DNA from 2 places in the Pseudonocardia sp. HH130629-09 genome. Region 2 is predicted to be linked to the other one. Evidence: riboswitches for the same ligand, from Rfam matches in the RefSeq annotation. Region 2 holds a riboswitch; the other holds the start of a gene.
The links. Region 2 has a riboswitch for cobalamin ahead of XF36_RS00015 (ribonucleoside-diphosphate reductase subunit alpha). Riboswitches for the same ligand answer to the same signal wherever they lie in the genome.

Region 1 (7,158 bases), 920 kb from region 2:
TCCAGGCCCGCGACAACGCCTGGCACCTTGACGGCTTCGAGGGCAACCGGCGCGCCCCGCTCAACCGCGACAACTTCCGCGTCACCGCCGTGCGTGACGACGGAGCGATGGAGGTCACCACCGACCTCACCGGCAGCGACCCCGACGGAGGCGAGCGCCTGCTGCTGCCCGCGTCCTACGTCGCCGAGCACATGGCCCTCGGGTACGCCGGAACCATCTACACCGCCCAGGGCGCCACAGTGGACACCACCCACTGCGTCGTCACGACGACCACCAGCCCGAACGCTCTCTACGTCGGCATGTCACGTGGCCGGGACGCCAACACCGCCCACGTCACCACCCGTACCGGACCCGACGATGCCGCCGACGGAAACCCGACCGAGCACTCGCTGCACCGCGACCCCGTCGCCGTCCTCGCCACCGTCCTGGACAACACCGACCCGATCGAGCATCGATCCGCGCTCGCCCAGGCCACCGAAGCCGCCGCCCACGCAGCCAGCACCCGCACCGCCACGGAACTGCTCGTCGACGCCGCCCAGCTCGCCGCGACCGAACGCACCGCCAACGCTCTCGATCGGCTCACCGCCGACGGCACCCTCGCCACCGACCAACGAGCACGGATCGCTGCCGAGGACGGCGCCGCCGCGCTGACCCGCGTCCTGCGACGCGCCGAGCTCGCCGGCCACGACCCCGACGCCGTGCTCCGCGAGGCCGTCGAATCCGGCCCACTGGAGGGGGCGCGTCAACTCACCAACGTCATCTACTCCCGCGTGGCCGATGCGCATCGCTTCGACCCAGCGGGCGAGAGCTGGGCCGACTGGGTCCCCCGAACAGACAACCCCGAATGGTCCCGATATCTCGACTCCCTCGCCGACGCCGCGGACTCCCGGGCCCGGGAGCTCGGCGAGGCAGCGGTCGCCGAACAGCCGAGCTGGGCGGTCGACGCGTTCGGACCGGCCCCCGACGATCCGCAGGCTCTCGAAGAATGGAAGTCCGAGGTCGGCCGGATCTGCGCCTACCGCGAGGCCCGCGGGCACGACGACGGCCACGACGCACTCGGGCCGGCACCGAAGCCCGGACAGGTCGAGGAGTATGCCGCCTACCGCGCCGCGTGGCGGTCCCTCGGCCGGCCGGAGATAGACCGCGAGCACCTGGAGCTGTCGAACGGCCAGCTCCGGATGCGCGTCCGCGCCTGGCAGCGCGAGGAAGCAGCTGCGCCTCGCTACGTCGCGAACGAACTCGCCGGAACCCGACAGGCCGCCGCGCACCACCGCCAGACCGCCGCGCTCCGGCGTACCGAGGCCGACGCCTCTACCGAGCCGGCCGAGCGCCAGCGGCTCGCCTTCGAGGCAACCCAGGCGGCCGCCCTCGCCGACACACTCGACACGCGAGCCGTCGACCTGCAGGAGGTCGACGACGCCCGCGCCCGCTGGCTGGCGCACACCGCCGAGACCCGCAGCCAGGCCGAGCTCTCCCGCGCGGAGCTCTCGGCCCGGGACGCCGACGAGGATCCCGACGAGCGCGTCACCGCCGCCGAGTGGAAGGCAGCGCACGACGCCGACGTCATCGACGACGAGAGGCACCGAGAGGTCACCGACGCCGATGTCGATCCCCGCCAGGCCGGGAACGATGAGGGCCGCCACGAGGACATCGACCTCAGAGAGGACGATGACCACGCGGCTGACTCGCGGCGACCCGACCTCCGTGACGAAGCGACACGGGAGCCGGCGCCGCTGGTGGACGAGGACGCCGTCCGGGTCCCTGACGCGGACGCGACCGCCCACAGCCTCGACCACGCGGGGCGGGTACTCGACGAGATCAGCTACCGCGAGTCGGCTGACGAGCTCGAAGACGCCGACCGCCGCGGCGAGGAGCTCGCCCGATGGCACTCCGACGACCGGATCGCGGACGCCGCCGTCAGCTCCGACGAGCTCGTGGACGCCTACGACGGCCCTGGCGACGTCGGTGATCTGTGAGTGCGCCTACCTGTTCGCGGGCGGGTTCCACGCAGTAGGGCGACCATCCCCGTCGAAAGGGGGTGGCCCGTCGTGCCGCCACGCCCAGCGCAGTGTCGCCCGTATGCCTTCGCACCAGCCGGGCTGGCTCGTGAGCAGCTCCGGCCGGCGTTCGGGCAGCCGTTCCGCGGCGAGGTACTCGCGCTCGATCAGTTCCTCGAATGCGAACTGGCGGGTCCCGGTCGCCGGTGTGCGCGGAGGGCGCGGAGGCCCCCACGGCGGCGTGTACATCGCGCGGGCCAGCCACTGACACGTCGCGGCCACTCCGCCCGCGTACCAGTCCGGGCCCTTGACCTCCGAGCCTGCGGCGTTGAGCCGCGCCGCCGTTGCCCAGACCGATGCGAAGTCCGCGCGCGGCACCCGCAGATTCCCTCGGGGAATCTGCTCGACCTGCTCAACGGTCGCCGCCGTCATGGCAGAAGAGTGACACGCCGGACCGACAGATCACCACTGAACGATCCGGGTCGAGTTCCCTTCCTGTCGATGGACGCCTATCTCATCGGCGGCAACGTGCGAGGAGCGAGCGCCGCTGCTGGAACCGCGACACCCTCCTGTCGAACGACCTGTGCACCGTCGATCGACGGGATGACGAAGTCGCACAACCCGAGCCAGCGGCCGTCGATGGAACGGACCCAGCCGCGCAGCGTGCCGGGAACGCGTCCGGTCAGATGCAGACTGTGATGCATCCGTTCACGGATCGACCCGGCCGGAACCGCCGCGACCTCGTCGCGAGCCGGGCCGTAGAGCATGTCGAAGTCGACCCAGATCGGCTTTTCCAGCGGAGGGGGCGGCGGCCGGAACTGGCCCATCTCGCTCATCAAAGGCTCCCCATGACATGCGCGTGCGGATGCGAGCCCGGGGGAGCGGGATCAGCGATCGACCGTAGGCGCTCACGGCCGCGCGGCCAAGTGATCGGGAGGAACGCCTGCGGCGTGGCCTGACGGCCCGGTGGCTTGCCACGGCCGGTCTCCCGATCAAGGGCGCTTCGCGTCGCTACGCGACAGGCCTTCGGCCTGCCCGTGGACCGCGAGCCTCGCCGGCCGTGCCGGGTCGCCCTGACGGGCAGCGGGGTACAGCGCCCCGCCACCCGCAAGGGGTTCCCGGGCCGACAGGCCCGACGATCATCGGGAGGCCACCATGACCGGCCGACAGAACACCGCCCAGCAGGCTCGGATCGCGGTCGAGCAGGACCTCGAGGAGCGCCGCGGCGGTGCCGCGCAGGTGATGGGGTTCTCGGTGCGGGTCGCCGGTCGGGTGCCGGTCCGGCTGGACCTGCGCAACTCCGGCACCACGGAACGCCAGCTGGGTCTCTCGCTCGGGATGGTGCTGGTGTATCTGCGCACCCACTACACCGCGCGGCTGGTCGAGCAGGCGTGGACCGAGGCGGCGCCGCTGGCGCGGTCGCTGACCCCGTTCCTGGCCGGGCGCCGTCGTGGGGTGATGGCGACCGGACCGTGGTCGGTCGCGGCGATGGTGCAGCTCGGCGGCGCGCCGAAAGTGATCGCGTCGCTGAACGAGACCCGTCCGGGTGCGGAGTTGCCGACGATGCTTCGGATGCAGCTCGGCCCGATTACTTGGGACCTGTGCGACGCGACGGCGTACACGGCGATGCTCAACGGGTGGCGGTCGGCGGCGAATCTGTTGGCTGTGGACAGTCCGGACCTGGAGTGACCGTTTGTGGATGGATCGGCCCGGCCGCTGGGGCGGCCGGGCCGATCCGCGCGATGCTCGGGGTATGGAGTGGCGGGTGGGCGTGTTGCGGCCGGGTGTGGAGAACGTGGACTGGACGGCCGGCGGTGACGCGCCGTCGGGGACGACGGCGCGTACGCAGGCGATTGATGCGTTGACGGCGCTGGTCGAGCTTGAGGGGATCCGGCAGGAGTACCGGATGCACGTCGGCGACGTCCCGGTGATGGTCTGGCCGGGAATGCATCCGGACGGCCGGCTCGATGTATCCGGGCTCGACGCTGCGGTCCCGGACGACCGTGACGCCCCGGCAGGTTGGTGACCGTTGCTCGGGATCAAGGCGAAATGGCCACATTGCGATAGAAGGCTGTACGCACGATTTGAGGTGGCAACCTGCACATCCCGGAGGTGACCGGCGCCTGACGCCGACCTGCACCTTCGCCGAGCCTCGAACGGTCGGAGCGGGCCACGTTCACGACGACCTTCAGCTTGGCCGTCCGGTCGATCGCCTGAACGACTGTTCATGCTCGCAGTCCGATGCTGCAGTCTGGGCTGGTTCGATCTAGGCTCGATGATGCCGACGGTCCGCCCGCGGCCCGGTGACGGGGAGCGGGCGGGGCAAGAGGGAACCCGGTGCGAGTCCGGGACTGCCCCGCAGCGGTGAGTGGGAACGACCGCCGTCACGAGAGCACTGGGAGCACCCGCTCCTGGGAAGCGACGGCCAGTAGGTACGAGATCGGCGTCCACGAGTCCGAAGACCTGCCGACGGTGCGTGCGCCGTCCGGTGTGCGCGGATCCGTGGCCCCGAGGGAGGGTCGAGCGGACGCACGGGCACCCGTCTGCTCGGACGCCGTCGCACCTCCTCGCGCACCCTGCGGATCCTCCACCGCTCGCGAGGAGAAGAGCTGTGACGAGTTCGACCACCACTGTGCTGGGCTATCCGCGGATCGGTCCGCGCCGGGAGCTCAAGCGTGCGACCGAGGCGTTCTGGGCCGGTCGCAGCGACGAGGCGGCGCTGCGGGACACGGCCGCCCGGATTCGCCGGGACACCTGGGGGGAGTTGGACGGTGCCGGTCTCGGCTCGGTACCGGGCAACACGTTCTCCTACTACGACCACGTCCTGGACACCGCGCTGGCCGTGGACGCCGTGCCGGAGCGGTTCGCCGGCATCGAGGACCCGATCCGGCGGATGTTCGCGATGGCCCGCGGCGTCGAGGGTGCCCCGGCGTGCGAGATGACGAAGTGGTTCGACACGAACTACCACTACCTCGTCCCCGAGCTCGGCCCGGACACCGCGCTGGCCCCCCGCAGCACAAAGGTCATCGAAGACTTCCGCGAGGCGCAGCGCCAGGGCGTGACGACCCGCCCTGTGCTGGTCGGTCCGGTGACGCTGCTGCTGCTGTCCAAGGCGGCGGACGGCGCGCCGGAGGGGTTCACTCCGCTGGACCTGCTGGGTCCGCTCGTCGAGGTCTACGCGGACCTGCTGCTCGAGCTCGCCGAGGCCGGCGCCGGATGGGTCCAGCTCGACGAGCCGGCGTTCGCCGCCGACCGCTCGAATGCCGAGGTCGACGCACTGCGGACCGCCTACGACCGCCTGGCCGCCCTGAAGCGCCGTCCGCGGATCCTCGTCGCGAGCTACTTCGGACGGCTCGGTGGCGCGCTGCCGGTGCTCGCGCGCACGGGGGTCGACGGCATCGCGCTGGACCTGGTTGCCGGCGCCGCGGATCTCGACGGCATCGAGAAGGTCGAGGGCCTGGACCGCAAGCTCGTCCTCGCCGGCGTCGTGGACGGACGCAACGTCTGGCGCACGGACCTCGACGCCGCGCTGGCGAAAGCACAGCGCCTGACCGGCGTCGCGGGCCGGGTGGGGGTCTCGACGTCCTGCTCGCTGCTGCACGTGCCCTACGACCTGGCCGTCGAGACGGCGCTGCCCTCCGAGGTGACCGACCGGCTGGCGTTCGCGCGCCAGAAGGTCGACGAGGTCGTGCTGATCGGTCGGGCGCTGGCGGACGGCCGCGAGTCGGTCGCCGCGGAGTTCGACGCCGCGGCCGCACTCCGGGAACGGGTGCGGGAGACCTCCGGCCGTGACGACGCGGTGCGCGCGCGGCTGGGCGAGCTCGGGTCCGACCACTACCGGCGCGGAGCCGCCGACGTGCGCGCGAAGGAACAGCGCGACGCTCTCGGCCTGCCGGAGGTCCCGACCACGACGATCGGCTCGTTCCCGCAGACCGCGGAGATCCGGAAGGACCGCGCGGCTCACCGCTCGGGGGAGATCGACGACGCCGAGTACGAGGCGCGTATGCGCGCCGAGATCACGCGTGTGATCGAGCTCCAGGAGAGCATCGGCCTGGACGTGCTCGTGCACGGCGAGCCGGAGCGCAACGACATGGTGCAGTACTTCGCGGAGAACCTGGACGGCTTCGCGACGACGGAGCTGGGCTGGGTGCAGTCCTACGGCTCGCGTTGCGTGCGCCCGCCGATCCTGTACGCCGACGTCTCGCGGCCGCGTCCGATCACGGTCGAGTGGGCGCGGTACGCGCAGTCGCTGTCGTCGAAGCCGGTCAAGGGCATGCTGACCGGGCCGGTGACGATCCTGGCCTGGTCGTTCGTGCGCGACGACCAGCCGATCGACGCCACGGCGCGCCAGGTTGGGCTCGCGCTGCGCGACGAGGTCACCGACCTCGAGGCGGCCGGGATCCGCATCGTCCAGGTCGACGAGCCGGCGCTGCGCGAGCTGCTCCCGCTGCGGGAGGCCGACCGGCAGGAGTACCTGGACTGGGCGGTGGACTCGTTCCGCATGTCGACCGGGGGCGTGCAGGACTCGACCCAGATCCACACGCACCTGTGCTACTCGGAGTTCGGCGAGGTCGTCGGCGCGATCGACGGCCTGGACGCGGACGTGACGACGGTGGAGGCCGCCCGGTCGCGGATGGAGGTGCTGGCCGAGCTGGGTCCGGGTGTGCCGCGGGGTCTCGGGCCGGGCGTGTACGACGTGCACTCGCCCGAGGTCCCGGACGCCGACGAGCTGGCCACGCAGCTGCGGGCGGCCCTGTCGCACATCGGGTCCGACCGGCTGTGGGCCAACCCGGACTGCGGGCTCAAGACCCGCGGTGAGCCGGAGACGGTGGCGGCGCTGACGAACCTCGTCGCCGCCGCCCGCCGGGTCCGGGCCTGAGACCCACCGGACCCCGGGCCCGTTCCGGGGCCGGGGTCCGGTGGAGATCGACCGCACCGAGTCCGATCCGGAGCCGGCCGGCCCGGCGAACGCATCACCGGCCGAAGAGCCCGCTCAGTACGCCATCGCCTGACGCCATTGCCTGGGCGGTCCGTTCCTGGGCTGGCTCAGGACTCGTCGAGCGGCCGACCGGTGCACCGGACCGTCCATCGGTCCGTGCCGCCGCGCAGGTCGGTGACGGTCAGGGGTGCGGCGTCGATCCGCCAGAACGCGGAGGGCGGA
Region 2 (7,158 bases):
GGGGGCGTCGCGCCCTCGGTGCAGCAGCTCGCCCGCGTCGTCGAGGGGACGCTCGGCGGTGTCGTCGTGGTGGAGTCGCTGTTCGCACTGCCCGGGATGGGCGCCGGGCTGGTCGACGCCGTGCAGAACCGGGACCTGCCGCTGGTCCAGGGCTACGTGCTGGTCGCCGCCGTCGTCACGATCGCGGTGAACCTCGCCGCCGACGTGGCCGCCGCCCGGCTCACCCCCGTTCGCGGGGAGGGCCGGTGACCAGCTCCCCCGTGACCACCACCGTCGCCGCCGTGCTCGTCGGGGTGCCGCTGACCTGCGCCGTCGTCGGGCCACTTCTCGCGCCGCTGCTGCCGGTACCCGCGGGCAGCGGGGCCCTGCAGCCCGCCGGGCCCGGGCACCCGCTCGGCACCGACGCGCTCGGCCGCGACGTCCTGCAGCTCGCCCTGACCGGTGGGACGACCGTCGTCGCGCTGACGGTGGGCGCGCTGCTGGTGTCCTACGTCGTGGCGGTCCCGGTCGGGCTGGTGCTGGCCGCGACGACCCGCCGGACGACCGCGTACCTCACCCAGCGGGCGCTGGACGTGCTACTGGTGCTGCCGTCGCTGCTGGTGCTGCTCGTGCTCGCCGGGACCGGGCGGCGCGGGGTCGGCTGGCTCGTCGCGGGGACGGCGGTGCTGCAGCTCCCGGCGATCGTGCGGATCGTGCGGAGCGCGGCCGGCGCACCGTCGCGGCGGGTCGCGCTGGAGACGATGGCGCAGAGCGGGGAGCCGTGGTGGCGCATCCACGTCGTCGAGACGGGCCGGTTCGTGGCGGGCCCGGTGCTCGTGGACGCCGGCACTCGCGGCGTCATGGTGCTGACCCTGCTGGCGAGCGCGAGCTTCCTCGGGGTGGGGCTCCCGCCGGACACCGTGGACTGGGCGGTGGTGATCGAACAGAACTCGTCGTCGCTGTTCCTGGCGCCGGCCGCACTGCTCGTGCCCGCCGGGCTGCTGGTCGCGCTGGCCGCCGGGGCGAACCTGCTGGTCGACCGGCTCGCCGACCGGACGGGAGCGGTGGTGTGAGCGGCGGGGACGCGCCGGTGCTCGAGGTCCGCGGGCTGGGCGCCACCACCGCCGACGGGGCCGTGCTGCTCGACGGCGTGGACCTGGCGCTGGACGCGGGCCGGGTGCTCGCGGTGGTCGGACCGTCCGGGGCGGGGAAGTCGACGCTCGGCCTGGCCCTGCTGGGCGAGGCCGCCACCGGGGTGCGCCCCACGGGCTCGGTGCGCGTTGCGGGCACCGAGCTCGTCGGGCCGGATCCGCGGGCCGTCCGGGCGGCGCGGGCCGGGCGGGTCGGGCACCTGCCGCAGCACCCGGGGATCGTGCTGGACCCGGTGCGCCGGGCCGGCCCGGTCCTCGACGAGCTCGCCGCGACCGTGCACGGCCGTGGCCGGGCCGCCCGCGACGCGCGGGCCGCCGCCGTCCGGCACGCGCTGGACCGGGCCGGGCTCGGCGACGAGCCGCAGCTCGCGACGCGGTTCCCGCACCAGCTCTCCGGTGGGCAGCAGCAGCGGATGGCGCTGGCCCTGACCCTGGTCACCGCGCCGGCCGTGATCGTGCTGGACGAGCCGACGACCGGCCTCGACCCGGCCACGACCCGCGCGGTGGTCGACCGGCTCGCGACGCTCGCCGCCGGGGGTACGGCGCTGGTGCTGCTGACCCACGACCTCGACTCCGTGCGCCGCCTCGACGACGCACTCGGCGACCGCGCGCCGGTCGGGTTCGTGGCCCTCGACCGCGGCCGGGTCACCGCCCGCGGGGACGCGGCCGACCTCCCCGCGACGGCGGCGGGGCCGGACACGCGCGGGGACGCCGAGGGGGCACCGGCCCGTCTCGCGGTGCGCGGACTGGGCGTGCGGACCGCGGGCGGGGTCGACCTGCTGACCGGGGTGGACCTGGACGTCGCCGCGGGTGAGCTCGTCGCCGTCGTCGGGCCGTCCGGGGCGGGCAAGACGACGCTCGGGCGCGCGCTGGCCGGGCTGGTGCCGTCCGCGGGCACGGTGCGGGTCGACGGCGCCGGCACCCGGCGTCCGGTGCAGTACGTCCACCAGGACTGCCGGTCGGCGTTCCTCGACCACCGCCCGGTGCTGGACCAGGTCGCGCGGCCGGGGGTGCTGCTGCACGGCCGGTCCCGCGCCGGCGCGCACGCCGACGCCGCCGCCCTGCTGGCACGGCTCGGGGTGGCCCGGGACGTCGCGGCGCGGCGGCCGGGCGGGCTGTCGGGCGGGCAGCTGCAGCGGGCGTCGGTGGCGCGGGCGCTGCTGGCGCGGCCCGCCGTGCTGGTCGCCGACGAGGCGACCTCGGCGCTCGACGCCGAGCACCGCGCGCTGGTGCTGGCCGAGCTGCGCCGGGCGTGCGGCGACGGGCTCGCCGTCGTGCTCGTGAGCCACGATCCGGTGGCGGTGTCCGCGGCGGACCGGGTGGTGACCGTCGCCGACGGCCGGGTCCTCCCGACACCCGATCCGGTCGCGACGGGGTGAGCGACGCGGGGAGGCGGTACGACCGAACGCCGGGTACCTCGTCGTCGCCGCGGACATCCCCGACACCTGAACAGTCCGTCAGTCGTGACGTAGGGTCGGGCCATGTCCGCGCTCCCCGCCGTCACCGTCTGCCGGGGCTGCTGCTGCGGCTCCGGCCGCAAGCACCCGGACCTCGAACGCGCCCACCACGACGCACTGCTCGACCGGCTCGCCGGCGGCGCGGCGGGGCACGCCCGGTTCCGGACGAGCGAGTGCCTGGGCCCGTGCGCGGACTCCGACGTCGTGGTGGTGGCGCCGGCACCGGGCGCCCGCCGCGCCGGGGCGCGGCCGGTATGGCTGCGCGCCGTGCTCGACGCGACGGCCACCGACGCCGTCGCCGCATGGGTCCGCGCGGGCGGGCCGGGTGCTGCACCGCGGCCACCGGCCCTCGACCCGCACGTGTTCGTCCCCGGGCTGCGCGCCTCCGAGGAGGGCCGCGCGGCCGGTTGAGCGTCAGCGGATCGCGACCAGCGTCCGCCGGTCGAACACCTGGGTCAGGGTCGCCACCTCGACGAACCCGGCGCCCCGCAGCGCGTCCTCCCAGGCCCGCAGCGACGAGCCACCGGTGGGCCGGTCCGCGAAGCGCCGCGCGCGCTCGGCGAACAGCCCGTCCAGCCCGGGCTCGTCCGCCAGGGCGTCCCACCAGGTGCGGAAGTCCTCGCCGGTCACCAGGCCGCGGTCGGTCCGTTCGTGCCGCAGCTCCAGGGTGAGCGCGGCGAGCCGGGGTGCGGCCGGATCGGCGAGCAGGGTGTCGACGTCGACGAACACCCCGCCGGGGCGCAGCACCGAGGCGAGCCGGGCCGCGAGGTCGGGCAGCGCGGTCTCCGGCAGCCAGTGCAGCGCCGTCGCCGACACGGCCGCGTCGAACGGCCCGCCGACGGCCGCGACCCACCCCGGACCCGACAGGTCGGCGTCGACCCAGTGGACGCGCTCACCGGTGGTCCGCCGGGCCAGCTCCAGCATGACCGGGTCGACGTCGACGCCGACCACCTCGGCCCCGCTCCAGCGCGCCGCCGCGCGGGCCGCGAACGACCCGGGCCCGCAGGCCAGGTCGAGCACCCGTCCGGGCGTGCCGGCGAGCCGGGCCACGACGTCGAGCGCCAGCGCGAACAGCTCCTCGCGGTCGGGGACGTAGCGCTCCTGCTGGGCGTCCCACCGGCGCAGCCAGTGCGCGGCGTCGAGGTCGGCTCCGAAGGTCATCGCACTCTCCTGCACATCTATGGCAACAGTATGGCCGACGGTATCGGGGTGGCCCGGTGGGCGGAAGGGACCGCCGGGCCGGTGACCCGGCGATGTTCACCGTGCGTGACCCGGCGAGCGCCGAATCCGGAACCGATAGGGGGCTCGCGTGCACTGAAGCACCAGATGTAGTGTCCGGAGCGCTGGTGGTTCACCGGCCCGCACGGGCCGGTGAGGCAAGAGGGAACCCGGTGGGAATCCGGGACTGCCCCGCAGCGGTGAACGGGAACGACCGCCGTCAACAGCACTGGGAGTGATCCCGGGAAGCGACAGCCAGTAGGTGTGAGCAGTGCGCCCGTGAGTCCGAAGACCTGCCACCGGTGCGCGTACCGACCGGTGCGCGCTGCTCCGGGGCCTCGTGGGACGGCGCCAGGGTGCGGTGGGCCGCCGACGACACGCCGACCCGCCGCCTCCTCGCACCGCGCCCGCCCCGGAGGCGACGGCGACTCGCGAGGAGAGAGCCCGTGACGGCTTCCACCGCTGCACCGGCAACAGCACCCCCGACCCTGCGCGTCATCCGGCGCGACGGCTCCGAGACCGGGTTCGACGCCACGAAGATCTCGGTGGCGACGACCAAGGCGTTCCTGGCGGTCGAGGGGGACTCGGGCGCGACGTCATCGCGGCTGCACCACCTCGTGGCCGGGCTGACCGACCAGGTCGTCGCGGCGCTGACCCGGCACCCGGCGCACGCCGTGCACGTCGAGCAGATCCAGGACCAGGTCGAGCTCGCCCTGATGCGCGGCGGCCACCACAAGGTCGCCCGTTCCTACGTGCTCTACCGCGAGCAGCAGGCACGGGCCCGGGAACGCGACGGCGGGGACCGCGCGTCGGACGCACCGGTCGTGCACGTCACCGGGCCCGACGGCAGCCGGACCCCGCTGGACCGTGACCGGGTCGCCGCGGTGCTCGGCGAGGCGTGCGACGGCATCGCCGACGTCGCGCCGGAGCCGGTGCTCGCCGAGCTGGACCGCACCGTCTACGACGGCATCACCGCCGACGAGCTGGCCCAGGCCCTGGTCCTGGCCGCCCGCACCCTGGTGGAGCGCGAGCCCGCGTACTCCCTGGTGGCGTCCCGGCTGCTGCTGGACCGGCTCCGCGCCGAAGCCGTCTCGCGCCTGGCGGGCACCCGGGAGACCCCGGACCACGCGACGATGACCGAGCGGTACGCGCCCTACACGAAGGACTACCTGCGCCACGCCATCGCGATCGGCCTGGTCGACCCCGAGCTCGCGACCTTCGACCTGGACCGGGTCACCGCCGCCATCCGCCCGGACCGTGACCTGCAGATCGGCTTCCTCGGCATGCAGACCCTCTACGACCGCTACTTCCTGCACGAGCGCGGCGTGCGCTTCGAGCTGCCGCAGGCGTTCTTCCTGCGGGTCGCGATGGGACTGGCGGTGCGCGAGATCGACCGCGAGGCCCGGGCGATCGAGTTCTACGAGGTCCTGTCGAGCTTCGACTTCATGGCCTCGACCCCGACGCTGTTCAACTCCGGCACCACCCGGCCGCAGCTGTCGTCGTGCTTCCTCACCACCGTCGACGACGACCTGGAGTCGATCTTCGGCGGCTACCGGAACAACGCGCTGCTGGCCAAGTACTCCGGCGGGCTCGGCAACGACTGGACCCCGGTCCGCGGCCTCGGCGCGCACATCCGCGGCACCAACGGCGTCTCCCAGGGGGTGGTGCCGTTCCTCAAGATCGCCGGGGACACGGCCGTCGCGGTGAACCAGGGCGGCAAGCGCAAGGGCGCGGCGTGTGCCTATCTGGAGACCTGGCACGTCGACATCGAGGAGTTCCTCGACCTGCGCAAGAACACCGGCGACGACCGTCGCCGGACCCACGACATGAACACCGCGAACTGGGTGCCCGACGAGTTCCTGCGCCGCGTGCAGGCCGACGCCGAGTGGACCCTGTTCTCCCCGGACGAGGTGCCCGACCTGCACGACCTCTACGGCACCGCGTTCGCGCAGCGGTACCGCGAGTACGAGGCGGCCGCGGCACGCGGCGAGATCCGGGTGCACCGCACGGTGCGCGCGGTCGAGCTGTGGCGGCGGATGCTGACCATGCTGTTCGAGACCGGGCACCCGTGGATCACGTTCAAGGACCCGTGCAACCTGCGCAGCCCGCAGCAGCACGCGGGGGTGGTGCACTCGTCGAACCTGTGCACCGAGATCACCCTCAACACCCGCGCCGGCGACGAGGGCGAGGTCGCTGTCTGCAACCTCGGCTCGGTGAACCTCGCCGCGCACGTCACGCGCGACGGGCTCGACGCGGACAAGCTCCGCCGCACGGTGACGACCGCGGTGCGGATGCTCGACAACGTCGTGGACATCAACTTCTACACGATCCCCGAGGCCCGCCGGTCCAACCTGCGCCACCGCCCGGTCGGCCTGGGCATGATGGGCTTCTCCGACGCGCTGTTCGTCCAGCGCATCGCCCCCGCGAGCGGCGCGGCCGTCGAGTTCGCCGACACCTCGGCCGAGCTCCTGAGCTTCCACGCGATCACCGCGTCGTCGGACCTGGCGGCCGAGCGCGGCCGCTACGCCAGCTTCGACGGGTCGCTGTGGAGCCGCGGGATCCTGCCGCTGGACTCGCTCGACCTGCTGGCCGCGGCCCGCGGCGAGGGCGAGCTCGATATCGACCGGTCGTCCACGCTGGACTGGGACACGCTGCGGGAGAAGGTCCGCACCCAGGGGATGCGCAACTCCAACGTGCTCGCGATCGCCCCGACGGCGACGATCTCGAACATCTGCGGGGTCGGGCAGTCGATCGAGCCGATCCACCTCAACCTGTACGTGAAGTCCAACATGTCCGGCGACTTCACCGTGATCAACCCGCACCTGGTCCGCGACCTCAAGGAGCGCGGGCTGTGGGACGAGGTGATGGTCGCCGACCTGAAGTACTTCGACGGGTCGCTGGCCGAGATCGACCGGGTCCCCGCCGACCTGAAGGAGCTCTACGCGACCGCGTTCGAGATCGAGCCGAGCCGGCTCGTGGCCGCGGCGTCGCGCCGGCAGAAGTGGCTCGACCAGGCCCAGTCGCTGAACCTCTACCTGGCCTCCCCAGCGGCCGCGCCCTGGACGAGCTCTACCGCCTGGCCTGGCGTTCGGGCCTCAAGACCACCTACTACCTGCGCACCCGCGCGGCGACGGCCGTCGAGAAGTCCACCCTCACCGGCACCGACGGCCGACTGACCGGCGTGCCCAGCACCCCCGCGGCCGCCCCGGCCTCGGCGGCCCCGGCGCCGTCGCCCGCGGCGACCGTGCCCGCGGTCCCCGTCACCGCCCCCGATCTCGACCCGGGCGCCGCCTGCTCGGTCGACGACCCCGACTGCGAGGCCTGCCAGTGAGCACCCCGACCACCGACCGGCA

Region 1: it holds a riboswitch for cobalamin, as region 2 does, so the genes downstream of both, metE (5-methyltetrahydropteroyltriglutamate--homocysteine S-methyltransferase) here and XF36_RS00015 (ribonucleoside-diphosphate reductase subunit alpha) in region 2, are expected to answer to the same signal.

What each region holds. Positions count from the first base shown of each region.
Region 1 covers NZ_CP011868.1:920,164-927,321, forward strand. The annotation lists gene mobF (MobF family relaxase) at 1-1,976, shown strand, start outside; gene XF36_RS31275 (hypothetical protein) at 1,983-2,429, opposite strand; gene XF36_RS04380 (hypothetical protein) at 2,507-2,833, opposite strand; gene XF36_RS04385 (hypothetical protein) at 3,153-3,686, shown strand; gene XF36_RS04390 (hypothetical protein) at 3,751-4,023, shown strand; cobalamin riboswitch at 4,266-4,482, shown strand; gene metE (5-methyltetrahydropteroyltriglutamate--homocysteine S-methyltransferase) at 4,609-6,876, shown strand; gene XF36_RS04400 (histidine phosphatase family protein) at 7,044-7,158, opposite strand, start outside.
Region 2 covers NZ_CP011868.1:2,242-9,399, reverse strand. The annotation lists gene XF36_RS00040 (ABC transporter permease) at 1-249, shown strand, start outside; gene XF36_RS00035 (ABC transporter permease subunit) at 246-1,052, shown strand; gene XF36_RS00030 (ABC transporter ATP-binding protein) at 1,049-2,509, shown strand; gene XF36_RS00025 (hypothetical protein) at 2,612-2,998, shown strand; gene XF36_RS00020 (class I SAM-dependent methyltransferase) at 3,002-3,748, opposite strand; cobalamin riboswitch at 3,918-4,120, shown strand; partial or broken gene XF36_RS00015 (ribonucleoside-diphosphate reductase subunit alpha) at 4,252-7,136, shown strand; gene XF36_RS00010 (ribonucleotide-diphosphate reductase subunit beta) at 7,133-7,158, shown strand, end outside.